2 linked regions of the Methylomagnum ishizawai genome follow. The protein of the gene in region 2 interacts with the protein of the main gene of each other region in a pairwise test. Links are inferred from orthologs where the notes say so. Each region holds a gene or a part of one and is shown on either strand. Other genes may lie near its edges.

What was found.
Region 1: the proteins of secD (region 2) and pheT interact in binary tests that used the Escherichia coli proteins (3 or more experiments, as listed by UniProt). The link is inferred for Methylomagnum ishizawai from one-to-one orthologs.

What each region holds. Positions count from the first base shown.
Region 1 is NZ_AP019783.1:3,048,376-3,054,141, forward strand. The notes cover bases 2,758-5,766. They hold pheT (phenylalanine--tRNA ligase subunit beta), read right to left. Parts: upstream 5,447-5,766; coding sequence 3,068-5,446; downstream 2,758-3,067. Other genes in these bases: K5658_RS13895 (integration host factor subunit alpha), read right to left, coding at 2,758-3,065; pheS (phenylalanine--tRNA ligase subunit alpha), read right to left, coding at 5,468-5,766. Also shown: prmB (50S ribosomal protein L3 N(5)-glutamine methyltransferase), read right to left, coding at 1-892; K5658_RS13880 (DUF5615 family PIN-like protein), read right to left, coding at 963-1,316; K5658_RS13885 (DUF433 domain-containing protein), read right to left, coding at 1,313-1,546; argC (N-acetyl-gamma-glutamyl-phosphate reductase), read right to left, coding at 1,602-2,633; more of K5658_RS13895, read right to left, coding at 2,748-2,757.
Region 2 is NZ_AP019783.1:2,136,084-2,152,390, reverse strand. The notes cover bases 5,983-8,944. They hold secD (protein translocase subunit SecD), read right to left. Parts: upstream 8,405-8,944; coding sequence 6,560-8,404; downstream 5,983-6,559. Other genes in these bases: tgt (tRNA guanosine(34) transglycosylase Tgt), read right to left, coding at 8,920-8,944; yajC (preprotein translocase subunit YajC), read right to left, coding at 8,468-8,815; secF (protein translocase subunit SecF), read right to left, coding at 5,983-6,547. In the rest of the region: K5658_RS09850 (Tex family protein), read right to left, coding at 199-2,517; K5658_RS09845 (OBAP family protein), read left to right, coding at 2,674-3,531; K5658_RS09840 (hypothetical protein), read left to right, coding at 3,546-3,986; sodium:proton antiporter NhaD, read right to left, coding at 3,993-5,423; more of secF, read right to left, coding at 5,615-5,982; more of tgt, read right to left, coding at 8,945-10,026; preprotein translocase subunit SecG, read right to left, coding at 10,216-10,587; tpiA (triose-phosphate isomerase), read right to left, coding at 10,606-11,358; K5658_RS09795 (hypothetical protein), read left to right, coding at 11,874-12,272; tRNA epoxyqueuosine(34) reductase QueG, read left to right, coding at 12,363-13,424; K5658_RS09785 (DUF2845 domain-containing protein), read right to left, coding at 13,433-13,849; thiosulfate oxidation carrier complex protein SoxZ, read left to right, coding at 13,967-14,278; K5658_RS09775 (hypothetical protein), read left to right, coding at 14,363-14,752; K5658_RS09770 (DUF2760 domain-containing protein), read left to right, coding at 14,912-15,619; K5658_RS09765 (Hsp70 family protein), read left to right, coding at 15,669-16,307. UniProt on the Escherichia coli protein: Part of the Sec protein translocase complex. Interacts with the SecYEG preprotein conducting channel. SecDF uses the proton motive force (PMF) to complete protein translocation after the ATP-dependent function of SecA.

The sequences.
Region 1 (5,766 bases), 910 kb from region 2 along the record:
CGACCTGCTCGGCGGTCAGCAGGAACACGCCATCCCCGCCCCGCTCGAAATCCAACCAGCAGAACGGCACCTCCGGGTAAGCCTCGGCCAAGGCTTCGGCGGAACTCCCGACCTCCACCACCAGGATACCGTCGGGCTTGAGATGGCGATGGGCGTCCTTGAGGATGCGCCGGACACAATCCAAGCCATCCTCGCCGCTTTCGAGACCGAGTTTGGGCTCGGCGTGGAATTCGGGCGGCAGGGCTTGCCACTCGGCCCGGTTCACATAGGGCGGGTTGCTGACGATGATGTCGTAACACTTGCCGTCCAGCCCGGAATACACGTCGGACTCGACCACCCGCACATGGTCTTCCATCTCGTGGCGGGCGATGTTGACCTGGGCCACTTCCAGCGCGTCCAGGGAAATATCGGCGGCGTCCACCGCCGCTTGGTGGAAGGCGTGGGCGCAGGCGATGGCGATACAGCCGCTGCCGGTGCAAAGGTCGAGGATATCGGTCACGGCGTCCGGCTCTTCCAGCCAGGGCGCGAAGTGGTTTTCGATCAACTCGGCGATGGGCGAACGCGGCACCAACACCCGCTCGTCCACATAGAACGACAGCCCGGCGAACGGCGCTTCGTGGGTCAGGTAGGCCAGGGGCTTGCGCTCGTCGATGCGCCGCTGGATCAAGGCATAGACCCGCTCCCGCTCAGAGGGGATCAAGCGGGCCTCGAAATAGCCGCCGGGCAGGTCGTAGGGCAGGCGCAGGGCGTGCAATACCAGGGCGGCGGCTTCGTCCAAGGGTCCGGCGGTGCCGTGGCCGAAGAACAAGCCCGCCTCGGCGAAGCGGCTGGCGGCGTAGCGGACGTAATCGCGCAGGGTGGAAAGGGTTTCCAGGGTGGTTTGGCGGTTCATGGACAGGATATCGATAAGGTAAATGGACTAGGAGGACCACACCGGGCTACATCGCCGATAACTTGAACCATTACCTATGTTCAATCAATGCGGTCCGGGTTATTTCAACGTAATCATAGGCTTCGAACGCATCGAGGATGGCCGGTAGATTCTTGGAGAATATCTCCTCAAGGTCGCGGTTGCTGATACTTCCGGTCGAGACCAGCAGGAGTTTATAAGGCACCCCCGAAACCAAGAACGAATTGACAAAAGCCGCGTCCTTGGTGACAGCCACCCGTTGTTCTTCCAACGAGATTTCGTTGATACGCTGATCGGGCGTGCGGTTTCCCGAGGGCAATTCCAAAGTATGGAGAACATCCTGGCCGCGCCATCTCAAACAAGCCGCCAAGCTCCGCGGCAACTGGGCATCGATCAGAAATCTCATGCGGCCAGCATTTCAATCCGCTTCACCTGGGCCAAACGGGCGGCGAATTCCAAGGCCGCGACGATATCTTCCCGCTCCAGGTCCTCGTAGTCGGCCAGAATATCTTCAAAACTCATGCCCGAGCCCAGCCATTCCAGGATGTTTTCCACCGGGTAGCGCATACCGCGGATACACGGTTTGCCGTGGCAGACTCCGGGGTCTACGGTGATTCGTCCAGTTGGTTTTTCCATGGTATCCATTTCCGGCAATCCGCTCACATTACGCAGGCTTGGCTTTTGAACCGGCTCAGGGATATAAACCCACCGCCCACAAGCCCGCCGTCTCCGCCAAGCCGAACATCAGGTTCATATTCTGCACCGCCTGCCCCGCCGCGCCCTTCACCAGATTATCGATGACCGACAACACCACCACGGTATCCCCGCCCAAAGGCCGATGCACGGCGATCTGGCAACGGTTGACGCCGCGCACGTTGCGGGTGTCGGGATGGGCACCCTGGGGCAGCACATCGACAAATGGCTCGTCCCGGTAACGCGCCTCGAACAAGGCTTGCAAATCGTCCGCGCCGCCCTTGAGATCGGCATACAGCGTGGCATGGATGCCGCGGATCATGGGCGTCAGGTGCGGCACGAAGGTGAGGCCGACGGCGGTGCCGGCCATTAGCTCCAAACCCTGCTTGATTTCCGGCCAATGGCGGTGGCCCTGGACGGCGTAGGCTTTGAAGCTCTCGCCGGTCTCGCTCATCAAGATGGGGATTTCGGCCTTGCGCCCGGCCCCGCTGACCCCGGATTTCACATCGGCGATGATGCGGCCCGGATCGATCACACCGGCTTCCAGCAAGGGCAACAAGCCCAGTTGCACCGAAGTCGGATAACAGCCAGGACAGGCGATCAAACGGGCCGAGCGGATGGCCTCGCGGTTGACCTCGGGCAGGCCGTAGACGGCTTCCGCCAACAGTTCGGGACAGGCGTGCGGCTCGCCATACCAATGCGCCCAGACGGCGGGGTCTTGCAGCCGGAAGTCGGCGGCGAGGTCGATCACCTTGACGCCACGGGCCAGGAGTTCCGGGGCCATCCGCATGGCCGTGCCGTTCGGGGTGGCGAAGAACACCACGTCGCACCCGGCCAGGGCTGCGGCACCAGGCTCGACAAACACCGCGTCCACGAAGCCGCGCAGGTTGGGATAGGCCGCGTCCACCCGCTTGCCGACATCGGCCCGCGAGGTCACGGCTCCGATCTCGACTCCGGGATGGGTCGCCAGGATGCGCAGCAGTTCCACGCCGGTATAGCCGGTGCCGCCCACGATGCCCGCTCGGATCATATGCTTACCTCCACCGCTGCCGCGCCGGAATGCGCGGACAAAAAAAGTGGCGGGTGGCCGGGATGAACGTTTCCACTGGAACCCATCGCCGACCCCCCGCCACCCCGTGATTATTCAGCCCGCGACTTCCTGGCCCCGGTTCAGTTCCTCGAACGCCTCGACCTTGACCTTGAGCTTCTGGCCCGGCTTGAATGTCACCACCCGGCGGGCGGTGATGGGGATTTCCTCGCCGGTCTTGGGGTTGCGGCCGGGACGCTGATTCTTGTCGCGGAGGTCGAAATTGCCGAAGCCCGACAGCTTGACCGAACGGCCCTGCGCCAAGGCAGCTTTGACTTCCTCGAAAAATTGATCGACCAGGTCTTTGGCGTCTTTCTTGTTCATACCGAGTTCGGTGGACAAATGTTCCACCATATCCGCCTTGGTGAGCGCCATGTTCAGTCCCTCAATTTGGCTTCGTGGGCGATGGCGAGGGCTTCCACCACCGTGGCAACAGCGGCATCGACCTTGGCATCGGTCAGGGTTTCGGCGTCGTCGCGCCAGATCAGGGCCAAGGCCACGCTTTTCTTACCGGGTTCCACGCCCTGCCCCCGGTACACGTCGAACACCGAGACCTCGCGCAGCAGGTCGCCGCCGTGGGTCCGGGCGCAATCCACCAAGCGGTCCACCGGCAGATTGGCATCGACGATCAAGGCGATATCGCGGCGGGTCTGCGGGAATCTCGACAGCGGCTTGAACTTGGGGACAGCGCGCTGGAGCAGGATGTCCTGATCCAATTGGAACAAGAACACGTTCTGCTCGAAGCCCAGTTGTTTTTCCAAGCGCGGGTGCAGCATGCCGATCCAACCCAGGAACTCACCGTCCAGCTTGACCGCGGCGGCCTGCCCCGGATGCAGGGCCGGATGGCTGCCCGCCGCGAAACTCAAGGCGTCGGAACGGCCCGTCAAACGCACAATGGCCTCGACATCGGCCTTGAGATCGTAAAAATCGACCGGCTGGGTTTTTTCGCCCCATTGCTCGGCGTTCACCGTGCCCATGGCCAGGGCGGCGATGGATTTGCGTTGTTCCAGTCCTTCGGGACGTTGGACGAACCGGAGGCCGGTTTCGAACAGACGGACGCGGGTTTGCTGGCGATTGGCGTTCTTGAGCGCGGCGTCCAATAGGCCGACCCAGAGGCCGGTCCGCATCACCGCCAGTTCGGCGGAAATCGGGTTCTTGAGCGGCAGGCCGGAAATCCCCGGCTCGATGAGCTTTTGCATGGCGTCATCGACGAAGCTATAAGTGATGGCTTCCTGGAAACCGCGATCCACCAGCACATCCTTGACCCGGTCCAGCGCCAAGCTGTGTTCGGACACCGGGCGCATCGCGGTGGGGATGGCCGGCTGGCGGCGCGGCAAGGCGTCGTAGCCATAGACTCGGCCCAGTTCCTCGATCAAATCGGCCTCGATGGCGATATCGAAGCGGAAACCGGGCGGCGTGACCGACCAGCCTTCCGGGGTTTCTTTTGGGCTCAAGCCCAAGCGGGACAGGATGTCCTTGACCCGTGCGGGTTCGATGGAAAGGCCGAGCAAACGGCCAATCCGTTCGGAACGCAGGGCGATGGGTTCGCGCTTCGGGAGATGTCCGGGGCTGGAAGCCTCGACCACGGGACCGGCCTCGCCGCCCGCGATGTCGAGGATCAAGCGGGTGGCGCGTTCGATGGCACGGGCCTGCATCCCGAAATCCACACCGCGCTCGAAGCGGTGCGAGGAATCGGTCGCGAGGCCATAGCGGCGGGCCTTGCCCATGATCAGCGCGGGCGAGAAGAAGGCGCATTCGAGGAAGATATCGACCGTGGTTTCGCCCACCGCGGATTCGCTGCCGCCCATGATGCCGGCCAAGGCTAGCGCCTTGCGGTCGTCGGCGATGACCAAGGTGTCGGCGTGCAATTCGATGTCCTGGCCGTTCAAAAGGCTCAGCTTTTCGCCGGGTTGGGCATAGCGGGCCTGGATGCCGCCGTCGAGCTTGGCGGCGTCGAAGGCATGGAGCGGTTGGCCCAGTTCCAGCAGGATGTAATTGGTGACATCGACCACGGCGTCGAGCGAACGCAGGCCCGAACGGCGCAGGCGCTCCTTCATCCACAGCGGGGTTTCCGCCGTGCGGGACACGCCCTTGATCATGCGGCCCAGGTAACGCGGGCAGGCTTCCGGCGCGGGCAGGCCGACGGGCAGCGTGTCATTGATGGTCACGGACACCGGCGCGGTTGCCGGCGGGTTCAGGTCCAGGCCGTTGAGCAAGGCCACTTCGCGGGCGATGCCCTCGACGCTGAGACAATCGGCGCGGTTGGGCGTCAGATCGACCTCGATCAAGGTATCGTCGAGTTGCAGATAGTCGCGGAGGCTGGTGCCAACCGGGGCATCGGCGGGCAATTCCAACAGCCCCGAGGCATTCTCGTCGATGCCCAATTCCTTGGCCGAACACATCATGCCGCAGGATTCCACGCCGCGCAGGGCGGAACGCTTGATCTTGAGGCCGCCCGGCAATTCAGCGCCTTCCATCGCCAAGGGAGCGCGGAGTCCCGCCCGCGCATTCGGCGCACCGCAGACGATTTGCAGGGGTTCGCCCTGCCCCGCCGCCACCTTGCACACCTTCAGGCGGTCGGCCTGGGGATGGGGCGCGGTTTCCAGGATTTCGGCCACCACCACGCCGCTAAACGCACCGGCGGCGGGTTCGGCGCTATCGACCTCAAGCCCCGCCATGGTCAGTTGATGGACCAGTTGCGCGGTATCGAGGGAAGGATTGACGTAGGCCCGGAGCCAGGCTTCGCTGAAACGCATAGGAAAAGCCGTATCTTGTTCTTAGAAAGCCGCGAACTGCCCGAGGAACTTGAGATCGTTCTCGAAGAACAGCCGTAGGTCGTTGATGCCGTAGCGCAGCATGGCCATGCGCTCCACGCCCAGCCCGAAGGCGAAGCCGGTATAGCGTTCCGGGTCGATGCCGACGAAGTCGAATACCTTGGGATGGATCATGCCGCAGCCCATCACTTCCAGCCAGCCCGTCTGGCCGCATACCCGGCAACCTGAGCCGCCGCACATCACGCACTCGATATCGACCTCGGCGGACGGCTCGGTGAACGGGAAATAGGACGGGCGGAAAC
Region 2 (16,307 bases):
TGCGCCGTGGTGCCCGTGGCTTGATCGAGAAGGCCGTGGAGGCGGAGTTGTCGTCGCTCACACAATGGCCGTTGACCTTCTCCAGAGTGGAGCAATCGAGTTCCCGCACCCAATCCTCATGCACGAAGCCGCGCAAGAGGTCCGCCACCATCTCGGCATGGGAGAACAGCAACTTGTGCTGCGGTCGTGATCCAAGACCTAATTGCCCCGCTTCAAGGCGCGGGCCAAGGCATCCGCCATCGCCCCTTGGAGCTTGGGTTCTTCCGGGCGCGGCTTGCGGGGCTTGTCGCCGCCCTTGCCCGCCGTCGGCGCGGGGCGCGGATTGGGCTTGCCCGCCATCGCGCCCGCTTCCGGCTTGGTGTCGCTCTTCATGGTCAGCGAAATGCGCTTGCGGGCCACATCCACTTCCAGCACCCGGACCTTGACCACCGCGCCGGTCTTCACCACCTCGGCGGGGTCTTTCACGAATTTATCGGCCAAGTGGGAAATATGCACCAGCCCATCCTGATGCACGCCGATATCCACGAACGCCCCGAAGTTGGTGACATTGGTCACCACGCCCTCCAGGGCCATGCCGGGTTTCAGGTCTTCCAGCTTATCGACGCCTTCCTTGAATTGGGCGGTCTTGAATTCGGGGCGGGGGTCGCGGCCCGGTTTTTCCAATTCCTTGAGGATATCGGTGACGGTGGGCAGGCCGAAGCGCTCATCGGTGTAGGTTTCGGCGTTGACGCTCCGCAGGAATTCGACATTGCCGATCAATTCGCCGATGCCCTTACCGGTGCGCTCGATCAGGCGCTCGACCACGGGATAGGCTTCCGGGTGGACGGCGGAGGCGTCGAGTGGATCGTCGCCACCCATGATGCGGAGGAAACCCGCCGCCTGCTCGAAGGTTTTTTCGCCGAGCCGCGTCACTTTCTTCAAATCGGTCCGGCATTTGAACGGACCGTTCTGGTTGCGGAATTCGACGATATTGCGGCTCAAGGTCGGCGACAGGCCGGAAACATAGCGCAAGAGCGAAGCCGACGCCGTGTTCACGTCCACCCCGACCGCGTTCACGCAATCCTCGACCACGGCGTCGAGGCTCCGCGCCAACTGGGTCTGGTTGACATCGTGCTGGTATTGGCCGACGCCGATGGCCTTGGGCTCGATCTTGACCAGTTCGGCCAAGGGGTCTTGCAGGCGGCGGGCGATGGACACGGCCCCGCGCAGCGAAACATCGAGCTTGGGGAATTCCTGCGCCCCCAGTTCCGAGGCCGAATACACCGACGCCCCGGCCTCCGACACCATGATCTTGGTCACGGCCACGAGGTTGTGGCGCTTGATGAGGTCGGCGGCGAGCTGGTCGGTTTCGCGGGAGGCGGTGCCGTTGCCGATGGCGATCAGGCTGACGCGGTGTTTCGCGACCAGCCCGGCCAGGGTGGCGATGGATTCGTCCCATTGGTTTTTGGGGACATGGGGATAGATGGTGGCGGTTTCCAGCAGCTTGCCGGTCTTGTCCACCACCGCCACCTTGACCCCGGTGCGGAGCCCCGGATCGAGCCCCAGGGTGACGCGGGGACCGGCGGGCGCGGCCAACAGCAAATCCTTGAGGTTCTTGGCGAACACCCGGATGGCTTCTTCCTCGGCGGCTTCCTTGAGGCGCTGGCGCAAATCGGTGTCGATGCGGGTCAGCAGCTTGACCTTCCAGGCGTGGCGCACGGTGTCCAGCAGCCAGCGGTCGGCGGGACGGCCCCGGTCGGCGATGCCGAAGGTCCGGCTGATCGCGCCCTCGGCGGCTTGGTGGCCGGCTTCCTCGTCCTCGGCGACTTTCAGGGTGAGGTTCAATACATTCTCGTTGCGTCCGCGCAGCAAGGCCAGGATACGGTGCGACGGGAGTTGGGTCAGCGGCTCGCGGTGGTCGAAATAATCGCGGAACTTGGCCCCGGCGTCTTCTTTACCTTCGGCCACGCTCGCCACCAATACGGCTTCGCCCCACACCTTCTCGCGCAATTCGCCGGTCAGCGCGGCGTTTTCGGCGAAGCGTTCCATCAGGATTTGCCGCGCCCCTTCCAAGGCCGCCGCCGCGTCTTCAACCCCTTGTTCGGGGTTGAGGAATTTGGCCGCCTCGGCTTCGGGGTCCAATTCGGGGTTTGCCAGGAGGTCGAGCGCCAAGGGTTCCAAGCCGGCCTCGCGGGCGATCTGGGCCTTGCTGCGGCGCTTGGGCTTGTAGGGAAGATAAAGGTCTTCCAGCAGGGTCTTGGTGTCGGCGGCGTGGATCGCCGCTTCCAGTTCGGGGGTGAGCTTGCCCTGCTCGCGGATGCTGTCGAGCACGGTGCCGCGCCGCTCCTCCAGTTCGCGCAAATAGCCGAGGCGGGTTTCCAGCGTCCGCAACTGGCCGTCGTCCAGTCCGCCCGTGGCTTCCTTGCGATAGCGGGCGATGAAGGGCACGGTCGAGCCCTCGTCCAGCAAATCCACCGTGGCTTTGACCTGTTGCGCTCTGACGCCGAGTTCTTCGGCGAGGCGGGCGATGATATCCATCAAGCATCCTCGAACTGTGAAACAAAAGAGGAGCGATTTTATCAGTAAACCCAGGGTGGTTCGGCCTCCGCAATAGGGTAGGCAGATTCACCGATTGCCGGACGGGTGGAGCGGATCGAGAATGCCGGTCCAGGGAATTCTCGACAAGGAGGCATCATGGATCATTCCGGTAATTCCGCTCGCCGCATCGACCGCCATGCCGGTGCCTGGATCGTGTTGCTATGGGCCGGGCTATTGTTTGGTTGCGGACAACGCAGCCCCGCGCCGCCGCCACCGCCCGCCGTACAAGCGCCGGGCCAGGACATATCCGCCCCGCCCGCCGCGGCCTTGCCCGTCCGCCCCCCCTTGCGCGGCCTGGATACCTATATGGCCGGTTTCCACGCCGCCAAGGACAATCCGGCCCTGCAAACCGAGGCCCACCATTACTGCCACCAGATGAACGAGGAATTCTCCCAGTGCGTGCTGTTCGACGGCGCTGGCGACCAGGCCCACCTGATCGGCATCGAGTACATCATTTCCGAGCGCCTGTTCGATGCGCTGCCGGAGACCGAACGCGGCTACTGGCATCCGCACAATTATGAAATCCTGTCCGGCCAGCTCATGGTGCCGGGGATGCCGGAAATCGCCGAAATGGCCTTGCTGAGCGGCAAGCTGAACAGCTATGGCAAGACTTGGCATCTGTGGAACGCGGCCCCGTTCGGCCTTCCGCCCGATGCCCTGCCCGTCGGCCCGCCCATGTTGGAATGGTCGTTCAACCACGATGGCGAGGCCTTGCCGGGTTTGGTGGAACAGCGGGATCGGCGGATGGGGGTGGATAACAGCCAGGAACGCAGCAAGCGGGCGCAACTGGTGTCCTCGGCCCGGCCCCAGGTTGGGGTGGAGGCGCTCAAAGGGAAGTTTGTCGGCGCGACCAACCCCATTCCCGGCGTGAGCGAGCGTAAGCCGGTGTTGGAAGCGCCCAAACCACCCCAAACCCTTCCCCCCAAGATCGCACCGTCGAAACACCCTCTTTGAGGAGGCCAACCCCCATGCCCAATCCCGACGAAACCGACCGTGTCCGCCGCCACACACCGGACGAAGTCAACGCCTGGATCGACGCCGAGACCCACACCCACCTCCGTTATTACGCCGGCCAACCGAAAGAAGCGATTGCCCGCCGCATCGACGCCCTGGACCGGGAATGGGATATCGAGCGCATCCTGGAAACCAATGCCGCCGCCCTGTCCCTACTGGGCCTGTTGTTCTCCAAAACCCGCAACCGCAATTGGTTGTTGTTATCCACGGGCGTGGTCGGCTTCCTGCTACAACACGCGCTACAGGGCTGGTGCCCACCGATAACGCTGTTGCGGCGGCTGGGCGTGCGGACCCGCCGGGAAATCGACCGCGAGAAATACGCGCTGCAAACCCTGCTCGACCTTCCCGCGGCCACGGCTCAGGGTGGCCTCCCTGCGCAAATCCGCAAAGCCTGAAAGTCTTCAGAAATACCGCGCATTCACCCAGAAATGCGCGGCCACGCTGGCGAAATACCCGAGCAAAATCACCGGGAACCAGCGCAGGTGGAACCCGAAGGTATAAACGCCCTTGATCTGCCCCAGCAAACCCACGCCGGGCGCCGAACCGATGGCGAGCAGGCTACCCCCCACGCCCAGGGTCAAGGTCAGGAGCAACCATTGGCCCTCGGAAATATCCGGGTGCATCGCCAACACCGCGAACATCAGGGTGCCGTTGTCCACGAAGGCCGAAGAGAGCCCGATCAGGATATTCGCCAAGGTCGGGCTGATCTGGCCGAACAGGAATTGGGCGATGGCGTCGAGATAACCGATGAAGCCCAAGGCCCCGATCAACATCATCGCCCCATAGAAAAACAGCAAGGTATCCCATTCCAGATTGCCGATCTTCTGGAAAATATCGTAATCGCGGTCGTCCAACCAGTTGACGGCCTTGGGATCGCCCAGGCGTTCGGAGCCGTCCGGTTCGGGAGCGGTCCGCAGCAGATAGAAACTGAAGAACTGCAACAAACCCAAACCCGCCATCATGCCGGCGGCGGGCGGCAGCTTCAGGAACACATCCGAAGCCACGGTGATCGCCAGGGTCAGCACGAACAAGGCGATGATCCGCTTGGCCCCCCGCCGCAACACCACCTGCCGCCGCGATACCACCGGGCATTCCCTGGGCACGAAAAAATGCATGACCAGGGCGGGCACCAGGAAATTCACCAAGCAAGGCACCGCCAGCCGGAAGAATTCGGCGAACTCGACGATGCCGCTCTGCCAGACGAACAAGGTGGAGATGCCGCCCAAGGGACAGAACGACCCCCCGGCATTGGTCGCCACCACGATATTGACGCAGGCCAGCGCCACGAACTTGGGTTCGTGCTTGCCGACCGCCGCCGCCACCGCGCCCATCAACAGCCCCACCGCCAAACCGCTGACGGCGGTGGAAATCACGAAAGCCAAGCCGCCGGTGATCCAGAACAACTGCCGGTAGCTGAATTCGCGGTTGAGCAGCCAGACCCGGAGCGCGTCGAAAATGCCCCGGTCCTCCATGGCGTTGAGATAGGTCATGGACACCAGGATGAACAGCAGCAATTCGGCATAGGCCAGGAGGTTGCTCTCGAAGGCGGTCACGGCCGGCTTGGGATCGCCGACCAGGGCGTATTGGATGCAGATGGCGAACCAGACCAGGGCCGCGCCCATCACCATGGGCTTGGATTTCCTAAGGTCGGTGGTTTCCTCGGTCATGGCGAGGATATAGGCCAGGACCGTGATGGCGATGGCGAGATAGCCGATGAAATGGTGGGTCAGGTCGATATGGGCAAGGGCGGGCGGGGGTTCTTGGATTTCGCCGGACGCCGCGGCCAGGGGGATGGACAACAGGAAACACAAAGCCAGCGTGCGCTTGGCCATACTGAAAGCTCCTCATTCACGAACCGAAATCGATGGATTCCGCGCCATTAAATACGAAGCGCGGTAAATTTTGCGTAAAAACACCATCGCCCCCCAACCACACTTGGGAATCCCGTCCCGTCGGCCGGGCTTGGGCGCGGGCAAAGAAAAAGGCCGCTGATGCGGCCTTTTCCATGGATATCGAACCCGCCTCAAGGACGGTTATCGACGGGCTGCCCCTTCTCCGGCAATAGCAAATCGGCCCGGCTCACACCCAATGCCAAGGCCACGGGACAGGCCACCAGCACCGACGAATAGATGCCGAACACGATGCCGATGGTCAGGGCCAGGGCGAAGTTGTGCAGCGCCTCGCCGCCCAAGAAGAACATCGCCAACACCATCAACTGGGTCATGCTGTGGGTGATGACGGTGCGCGACATGGTGGCGGTGATGGCGTTGTCGATGACCTCGGTCACGCTGGCGCGGCGCATCTTGCGGAAATTCTCGCGCACCCGGTCGAACACCACCACCGATTCATTCACCGAATAGCCCAGGATGGCGAGGATGCCGGCCAGGACGCTCAGGGTGAATTCCCATTGGAAGAAGGCGAACATGCCGAGGATGATCACGATATCGTGCATGTTGGCGATGATCGCCGCCACCGAGAAGCGCCAGGCGAACCGCAGCGACAAATAGGCCATGATGCCGAACGCCACCAGGAGCAGGGCCAACACCCCGCTCTCGTAGAGTTCCTGCCCGACCTGCGGACCCACGAACTCCACCCGGCGCAAGGTCGCCGAAGCGTCCTGGGCCTTGAGGCTGGACAGGACTTGCTCGCTCAGTTGCGGACCCTTCACGCCCTCTTTCAGCGGCAGGCGGATCAGCACTTCCTTGGAGGTGCCGAAATTCTGCACCGCCACCTCGCTCATTTCCTGCTTTTCCAGGGCGGTGCGGATGGCCTCGATATTGGCGGGCTGCGAATAACTGACCTCGATCAACATGCCGCCGGTGAAGTCGATCCCCAGGTTCAAGCCGCGGAAGACCAAGGCCAACACCGCCAGGATGAACGTCACCAAGGAGATGGCGGTGGTGACCTTCCCATAGCGCATGAACGGGATGTCATGCTTGATTTTGAAAAGCTCCATGGAACCGCCCCCTTAGATGGCTAGCTGGGTCAGCTTGCGGCGCTGACCATAGGTGAGATTGACCAGCGCCCGCGAAACCACCACGGCGCTGAAGATCGAGGTCAGGATGCCGATGCACAAGACCGCCGCGAACCCGCGTACCGGCCCCGAACCCAGCATGAACAAGGCGACACCGGCCACGAAGGTGGTCACGTTGGAATCGAGGATGGTGGCGAAGGCGCGTTCATAGCCGGCATAGATGGCGAGCTGCGGCGAGATGCCCAGGCGCAGTTCCTCGCGGATGCGCTCGTTGATGAGGACGTTGGCATCGATGGCCATGCCCACCGTGAGCGCGATACCGGCGAGGCCGGGCAGGGTCAAGGTCGCCTGCATCACCGACAACGTCGCGACCAGGAGCAAGACGTTGGAACCCAAGGCCAGGATCGAGAACAAGCCGAACACGCGGTAATACACGATCATGAATATCGCGATGGCGACGAAGCCATAGCCGTTGGAACTCACGCCGCGCTCGATGTTCTCCTTGCCCATGCTGGGACCGATGGTGCGTTCCTCGACGATATCGACCGGCGCGGCCAGGGCGCCGGCCCGCAGCAACAGGGCGAGGTTGCGGGCTTCCTCGGTGCTGTCCAGCCCGGAAATCTGGAAGCGCTTGCCCAGGCGGTCGCGGATGGTCGCCACGTTGATGACTTCCTCCACCTTGCGGTGCGTCGTCACCTTCTGGCCATCGACCTCCTTGGTCTCGGCCTTGTTCTCGATGTAGACCACGGCCATCGGCTTGCCGATGTTCTCGCGGCTGACATCGGCCATCTTACGGGAACCGGGACCGTTCAAGGTCACGAACACCGCCGCCGAACCGGATTGCTGTTCCAGGCCGGAAGAGGAATCGACGATCTGGTCGCCGGTGACGATGATCTTGCGTTGCAGCAGGAGGGGCCTGCCATTGCGGTCCTTGTAGAGCCGGGAACCGATGGGGGTCTTGCTTTCTTCGGTGGGGGTCGGGTGTTCGGTATCGACCAGCCGGAATTCCAAAGTCGCGGTCGCGCCCAGGATTTCCTTGGCGCGGGCGGTATCCTGCACGCCGGGCAACTGCACCACGATACGGTCCTCGCCCTGCTGTTGGATCAAGGGTTCGGCCACGCCCAGTTCGTTGACGCGGTTGCGCAGGGTGGTGATGTTCTGGGCCACGGCGAGGCGGCGGATTTCGCGTTGCTCGGGTTCGGTGAGGGTGCCGCGGATCACGGTGTCCTGGATGTCCAGGGCCAAGCCGCGCACTTCGCGCTTGATGATGTCCTTGGCTTGGCCCAGGGTGGCGAGGTCGGCGAATTTCACCACCACGGCCTTGCCATCGCGGTCCACCGATTGATAGCGGACCTTGCTTTCCCGCAGCAGGGAGCGGATGTCCTCGGCGTAGCGTTCCTCGGCCTGGGTCAGGGCGGCGTCGGTATCGACCTGCATCAGGAAATGCACGCCGCCCCGGAGGTCGAGGCCCAGGTACATGGGCTTGGCGCCCAAGGCGCGGAGCCAATCCGGGGTCGCGGGGGCGAGGTTGAGCGCCACCACGTAGTTGTCGCCCATGCCGGTTTGCAGGGCGTCGGCGGCCTTGATCTGGTTATCGGTCTGGGCGTAGCGGATCAACAAGCGCTTGTCCGCCAGTTCGACCGATTTGGGTTTCAGCCCGGCGTCGCCCAGGAGTTTTTCGACCTTCTCGACGGTGGTCTGGTCCAGCTTCGCGCCCCTGGACGGGGAAAGCTGGACCGAAGGGTCTTCGCCGAATAGGTTGGGCAGCGCGTAAATGACCGCGAGCGCCAGCACGGCGAGTATCAAAAGGTTTTTCCAAAGTGGAAAGCTGTTTCGCATGGTTGCTGCCTAATAGCGGGCGATGCCGGGGGAAGGCATCCGCGATGGAAGGACTCCCGTTTATTATTTTTCGGCCTTCTTCCTGGCCTTGTAGGTGCCCTTGGGAACCAGGGACGCGATGGCGTGGCGCTGCACGTAGATATGGACGTTGTCGGAAAGCTCGAGCTGGACGAAGCTGTCGTCGAGGTCGGAGACCTTGCCCAGGATACCGCCGGTGGTGACGACCTCCGCCCCCTTGCCGAGGCTGTCGAGCATCTTTTTCTGTTCCTTGTTGCGCTTTTGCTGGGGCATCACGAACAGGAAGTAGAACACCGCCAGGATGCCCAGCGGCAAGATCAAACCGGCCAGACCCGGTGCCTGCGCGGCCTGGGCGGGTGCCTCGGCCATTGCGTCGGAAATGAAGAAACCCATGATCGATCCTTTGCTTAGCGTTGGATAAAGCGCGGCATTATGGCACAAAATCCGCAACGATTTCTCTCCGCCGACGAAGCCGGAACCGGGTGGCGGCCACGGCCCTAAGCTTCGCCGTTCCGTTGCCGGGCGTAGAAATCGGCGACGAAGCCGTCCAGGTTCCCCGCCCCGATGGCCGCCCGCAATCCCGCCATCAGTTCCTGGTAATAGAACAGGTTGTGGATGGTATTGAGCCGGGCGCCCAAAATTTCCCCGCATTTGTCGAGGTGGCGCAGATAGGACCGGCTGTAATGGCGGCAGGTATAGCAGCCGCATTCCCCGTCCAGGGGCCGGGTATCGCGCTGGTATTGGCTATTACGGATACGGATCGCGCCGTTGCGGGTGAAGAGATGGCCGTTGCGGGCGTTGCGGGTGGGCATGACGCAATCGAACATATCGATGCCGACCCGCACCGCCTCGACGATATCCTCGGGCGTGCCCACGCCCATCAGATAGCGTGGCTTGTCCTGGGGCATCCGGGGCATCAGGGCGTCCAGCACCCGCGCCCGGTCTTCCTTGGGTTCGCCCACCGACAAGCCGCCGATGGCATAGCCGTCGAAGCCGATGGCCCGCAAGCCCTCGACCGATTCCAAGCGCAGCGCCTCGTATACGCCACCCTGCACGATACCGAACAAAGCCGCCGGGTTGTCGCCATGGGCCACGCGGCTGCGCCCGGCCCAGCGCAGGGAGAGCCGCATCGATTGCGCCGCCTGCTCGTAGGTGGCGGGATAGGGCGTGCATTCGTCGAAGATCATCACGATATCGGAACCCAGCTCGCGCTGCACCGCCATGGATTCCTCCGGTCCCAGGAACACCTCGCTCCCATCCACCGGCGAGCGGAAGCGCACCCCCGCCTCGCCGATCTTGCGCATAGCCCCGAGGCTGAACACCTGGAAGCCGCCGGAATCGGTGAGGATCGGCCCCTGCCAGTGCATGAAGCCGTGCAGATCGCCGTGCAACCGGATGATTTCGGTGCCGGGCCTGAGCATCAGGTGGAAGGTGTTGCCGAGGATGATATCGGCCCCGAGGCCGGCGAGTTCCTCCGGCGTCATCGCCTTGACGGTGCCGTAGGTGCCCACCGGCATGAAGGCCGGGGTGCGCACCCGGCCCCTGGGAAACACCAGTTCCCCCTGGCGGGCCGCGCCGCAAGTGCTGCTTATGTTGAATTCCATGGGATTTTTCCGGGGTCGGAAACGAAATCGGCCCACCGGATGGGTGGGCCGAATCGTAAGCGGGTTGCTTAGTGTTGGTGCCGATGGTCGGATTTGAACCGACACGACTTGCGTCACCACCCCCTCAAGATGGCGTGTCTACCAATTTCACCACATCGGCAGCTAGACAGGCTGGGCTAAGAAAAGGACTTATTGCGCTGGCGGCGCGGGAGGGGTGTCGGTGGCCGCCGGTACATCGGATTTCTTAGCGGGTTCCTCGACGATGGGAGGAAGGTCGCGCTGGGCTGGATTTTCCGTCTGCGGAACATCCATGATGTCATGCCCCTTATTATCGAGGTTCCCGGCCATGTATGCAAGGCTTAAGCTGGTCAGGAAGAAAATGGTTCCCAGGATCGCCGTGGTGCGCGACAGGAAGGAGGCCGCGCCACGGGCACCGAACAACGTGTTGGAACCGCCGCCGAAACCGACGCCCGCGTCGGCACCGCGCCCTTGCTGCAACATCACCAAGCCGATGACCGCCGCCGCCACCAAGACATGAAGAATCGTTAAGACCTGATACATAACCGGAAATCTACCTAATTAAGCCGCGAGGCAAATTGCGAGGAAGGATTTGGCATCCAAGGAAGCGCCGCCGACCAAGCCACCATCCACATCGGGCATCCCGAACAGTGCTTCGGCGTTATCGGCCTTGACGCTGCCACCGTAGAGGATTTGGAGACCTTCCGCCACGTCCGCGTCGAGCTTGGCGATTTGGCCGCGGATATAGGCGTGGACTTCCTGGGCTTGCTCGGTGGTGGCGGTGCGGCCGGTGCCGATGGCCCACACGGGTTCGTAGGCGATGACGGCTTTGGACAGGGAAGCCACGCCGCACAGGTCGAGGACGGCCTGCAATTGTTCGTCGATCACGGCGAAGGTCTTATCCTGTTCGCGTTCTTCCAGGGTTTCGCCGACACAGAAGATGGGGGTGATGCCGTGTTCGATGGCCTTGGCGTAGCGGGCGGCGACCAGGGCGTTGGTTTCGCCGTAGACCAGGCGGCGCTCGGAATGGCCGACGATGGCATAGGCGCAACCGAATTCCTTGAGCATGGACGCGGAGATTTCGCCGGTGAAAGCGCCTTGGTCCTGGTCGGCCACGTTCTGGGCACCGAGGGCGATGGATTGACCGGCCAGCATCGCGCCGAGTTCGGGGATGAACACATAGGCGGGACAAACACCCACCTGGGCCTTGGCGTCGGCGGGCAAGCCCGCGAGCAGGTCCGCCAATAACTGCTGCGCGGTCGCGCGGGTGCAGTTCATTTTCCAGTTTCCAACCACCAAGGGACGGCGCGCCATAGCTAGCTCCTGAGTTGAGTAAATCGCGGAAGCTTACTGAGTTAAACAGCGCATTTCAAGCTAAGAGCGCATCGGGCCGGGTAGCTGGGCGTGAAACTCCGTTTTCCCCACATCCGACCCGCCCGCAGCGGGCCTAGATGGCATGTCAAATGGATGGGATCGCTGTTAATCCAGATTTATGATAAGGAGAATCATGCCAACTATGGCTTGATCTGGACAAGCCGGGCCCGATTAGCGCTATCAAGAACCACGCCCACCACAATAAAGCCACACATTCTAGCCAATCCACAAGCAGCATTTCAACGTAAATAAGTCACTGAATTTTGCTGCAATCGGGCTTAGGCTTGGCTGTGACTTATTGGGGTTGCTTTCCGGGCGGAACCGCCCTGGCAGCCTACCGGCCAAGCCGAGGCCCGCCGAGCCCCTTCCCAATCCCCCCAACCTCCAACCAATACACGAATCCATAACCTCTAAAGCCATAGGTGAAAACAAATCCCAGAAACCCAGGAATCCCCATGATCCCCTACTACCTCGCCATCTACGCCATCGGCACCGCGATCATCCTCTATTTCGCCCGCGAAACCAAAAGCTTCCTGGCCAGCCATGCCAGCATCGACCACCCGGACGGGCTCGAAGCCTTCAAACGCCTCGCCCGGCGCAATATGACCATGGCCCTGCCCTATGGCTTGTTCATGATCGTCGGCGTCGCGCTCGGCCTGCATATCGTGCTACAGGACAACCTCGCCGGATTCAGCCTGTTCGCCGCCGCCAATATCCCGTTCATGGCGGCGGCCCTGGCCCTGCGTAGGCTGGAAATCCAAGCGCGGGAACTCCCCTGTACCGATCCCGTTTTCATCGTCGAATACAACCGGGTTTCGCGCTCCTGGCTGCAAGACCTCTGGCCCAAGTTCTGAAATACCCGGCCAGGACGGCTTTCCCGCCCGTCCTGGCTCCCTGTCCCGCCGTGGCATAATAGGGGCCATCCGCCCATCCACCAGCCCCCCATGCCCCCGACCTCCGAACCGCGCATCACCCGCGCCCGCATCCTCGCCCTGGCCCAGGAGTTCGGCTTCCAGAACATCGGCATCGCCGGCATCGAACTCGCCCAGGCCGAACAACGGCTGGCGGATTGGCTCAAGGCCGGATTCCACGGCGCGATGGACTACATGGAACGCCACGGCAGCAAGCGCGGCCGCCCCGCCGAACTGGTGCCCGGCACCGTGAGCGTCATCAGCGCCCGCATGGACTACCTGCCGGAACCCCGCGCCCAAATGTGGCAAAGACTGGAAGACCCGGACAGCGCCTACATTGCCCGCTACGCCCTGGGCCGCGACTACCACAAGCTTTTGCGGAAACGCCTGCAACAACTGGCCGAACACATCGCCCAGGAAATCGGTCCCTACGGCTACCGCGTCTTCACCGACAGCGCCCCCGTGCTGGAAAAACCCCTGGCCGCCCAGGCCGGACTCGGCTGGATCGGCAAGCACACCAACCTCATCGACCGCAAGGCCGGTTCCTTTTTCTTCCTGGGGGAAATCTACACCGACCTGCGTCTGCCGCCCGACGCGGAGACCACGGCCCATTGCGGCAGTTGCGCGGCCTGCCTCGCTATCTGCCCCACAAAAGCCATCGTCGCGCCCTACCAATTGGATGCCCGCCGCTGCATTTCCTATCTCACCATCGAGTGGCGCGGCCCCATTCCCTTGGAATTCCGGGAAGCCCTGGGCAACCGCGTCTACGGCTGCGACGATTGCCAATTGGTCTGCCCTTGGAACCGCTATGCCCAACCGACCCAGGAGCCCGGTTTCCTGCCCCGGCACGGGCTGGAGACGGCGGGCCTCGTTGAATTATTCGGCTGGGACGAGGCCGAATTCCTGCGGAAGACCGAAGGCTCGGCCATCCGCCGCATCGGCTACGAATGCTGGCTGCGGAATCTCGCGGTGGGATTGGGCAACGCGCCCCAGGGACCGGAAGTCCGTGCCGCGCTACGGGCGCGGACGGAACATCCTTCGGAACTGGTGCGGGAACATGTGGCCTGGGCCTTGGAACGGCAGGGCGGTTTTTAACCCGCCCTTCAATTCATATTCCGCTGGTTCCACAAATTCTCGATGAACACCAAACGGCCATTCTCGAAGCGCAGCAGTTTGGGTACGTTGCCATGGCCGGCGTCGGAGTAATACCACTCCTCGACCTCGACCGGCACCGTGCTTTGCACCGGCACCTGCACGCAGAACGTCCGGGGCTGGTTCACCACCCTCATGCCGCCCTGGCCGTCCGGCATCCTGATGGACTCGAACTGGGTCTGGCAATTGGGCACGAAATTGGTGACCAGCCGCCACTCGGTGCGGCGGTCGCCGGATTGCGGATCGCCGCATTTTTGATCGACATCGAACTTGGTCTGGCCTTCCTCGATGATCCAGCCGTTGCAGCGCCAAGCCCAGGCCTGGGCGCTCATCCCCAACAACAGCAAGCCTATGAATAAACGTCGCATGGGAAACCTCCACGGCATCGGGGCGACTCGGGTTGGCATTAGAATTTGGCGGCGGAACCCGCCTCCCAAACCCCCACCGCCGGCAAGCGGCGATCACACTGTCATCATAAAGCGGCCATGTCCACGGTAAAAATACGCAGCAGACAACAGGACGGCTCCACCCTGGTCCATGTCCTCATCGAGCATCCCATGGAAACCGGACGCCGCCGCGACGAAACCACCGGCGAGTTAATCCCGGCCCATTTCATCGAACAAGTCCTGTTCGAGCATAACGGCCGGCGGGTCGCCTTGTGCGCCCTCAGCACGGCGGTCTCGCAAAACCCCTATCTTTCGATCCGCTTCCGGGGCGGGAAATCCGGGGACAAAATCCGGGTGAGCTGGTCCGACAACCTGGGCCGACACGGCAGCGCCGAAACCACCGTGGCCTGACGCCTCAAGTTCCGCCCATCCCGGACATGGCGTAGAATCCGCGATTCGCCCCCCATCACCTTAGCATTCAGGAGCTTACCATCCATGAACCCCCCGGTCCGCGCCGCCCTCATCGGAGCCTTGCTCGCCTTCGCCGCCACCGCCCACGCCGAGGAAGGCACCTGGGAACCCTCGACCCTCAGCCCCGCCACCCTGGATAAGGTCCAAGCCAGCCTCAAGGTCTACCAGCAATGCGTCAACGACGAGACCCGCGCCCATCTGAACGACAAGATGGATTCGCGCCAGGTCGCCGACTTGATCCTGCGCAATTGCGAGGACAAGCTGAACGGCATCAAGACCGCCTTCGACGCCGAGAAGGTGCCCGCCCCGATTTCCGAGCGCTATATGCGTAGCAAGCGCTCCATGGCCGCCCAGCAAATCCTCCGTGTGGTCATGGCCCACCAGGCCATGCAATCCACCCAGGCCGCCCAATGAGCCGGGCGAGCTTAATTTTCCCCATCTGAACGCCCGCTGAACCGCCGCCCACGGTTGAATTAGGGCGCGGAAAGACCCATTTCCGGGGACTGGCGGGCATCCCGGCCCGGCCACCCTCCCGCGACGAAGGGAATCCACACAAGAACCTAGAGGTCCAGAATGCCGCCTATCGATCCCAATCTACTCCCAGCCACCCTAGACGCCGTCCATTTGGGACTGGCCGCCCTGGTGCTGGTCCAATTCATCCTCATCCTGGTCCTGCTGACGGCGGGCATCGCCGCCCTGCTGCGGCGCGACAAGCCCGTCACCGTGATGCTGGAGCGCGTCCCCGCCGAAATGCTGCCCGCGCCCTACCCCGAACCCATCCGCATCGCCATCGAGCGGGTGCCGCAAGAAATGATCCCCAAGGCCACCCCGGCTCCCGCGCCCGCGCCTACGCCCAAAACGGTGGAAATCCCCAAGCCCGAGCCGGTCATCGTCAAGGAAGCCACCCCGGAAGCCGCCCTGCAACTGCTGGGACTCCTGCAAAAGGAAGCCCGCTTCCTGGATTTCGTGCAGGAGGAAGTCGCGGGCTACAGCGACGCCGAGATCGGCGCGGCCTCCCGCGTGGTCCACGAAGGCTGCCGCCGGGTGCTGCGCCAGCATTTCGACCTGGAGCCGGTCCGCAAGGAGCAGGAAGGCCAGCGCATCACCCTGCCCAAGGGGTTCGATGCCGCCGCCGTGCGTCCCACCGGCAACATCGTCGGCGAACCGCCCTTCAACGGCACCCTGGTCCACCGGGGTTGGCGCGCCGCCCAGGTGAAACTGCCGAAAATCGCCGAAGGCCATAACGTCAACATCATCGCCCCCGCCGAGGTGGAACTGTGAGCAAGTATTCCGTAGATATTAATTCGGTCGCGACTCAAGAGGTGGAACTGTGAGCAGATACTCTGTCGGAATCGACCTGGGCACGACCAACAGCGTCGTGTCGTTCGTGGACCTGGACCAGACCGATGGCGAAAAAGCCCCGCTCGAAGTCCTCGAAATCCCGCAATTGACCTCGCCCGGCAGCGTGGGCGACAAGAAGCAATTGCCCTCCTTCATGTACCAAGCCCACGAGGCCGAAATCGCCCCCGGCGATATCGTGCTGCCCTGGAACGCCCAGCCCGAGGCCATCGTCGGCGAAATCGCCCGCCAACTGGGCGGCAAAAGCCCGATCCGGCTGGTCGCCAGCGGCAAAAGCTGGCTGTCCCACAGCGGCGTGGACCGGCGCTCGGCCTTGCTGCCGCTGCAATCGCCGGAGGAGGTCAAGCGGGTGTCGCCGCTGCAAACCGCCGTCGAATACCTCCGGCATATGCGCGACGCCTGGAACGCCCGTTTCCCGGACCAGCCCTTGGACCAGCAGGATTTGGTCATCACCGTCCCCGCCTCGTTCGACCCGGCGGCGCGGGAACTCACCGTCGAAGCCGCCCATGCCGTGGGACTCAAACAGGCGGTGCTGTTGGAAGAACCGCAATCGGCGCTGTATAGCTGGATTCAACAAAGCGAAGGCAAGTGGCGCGAACAGGTCAAGCCC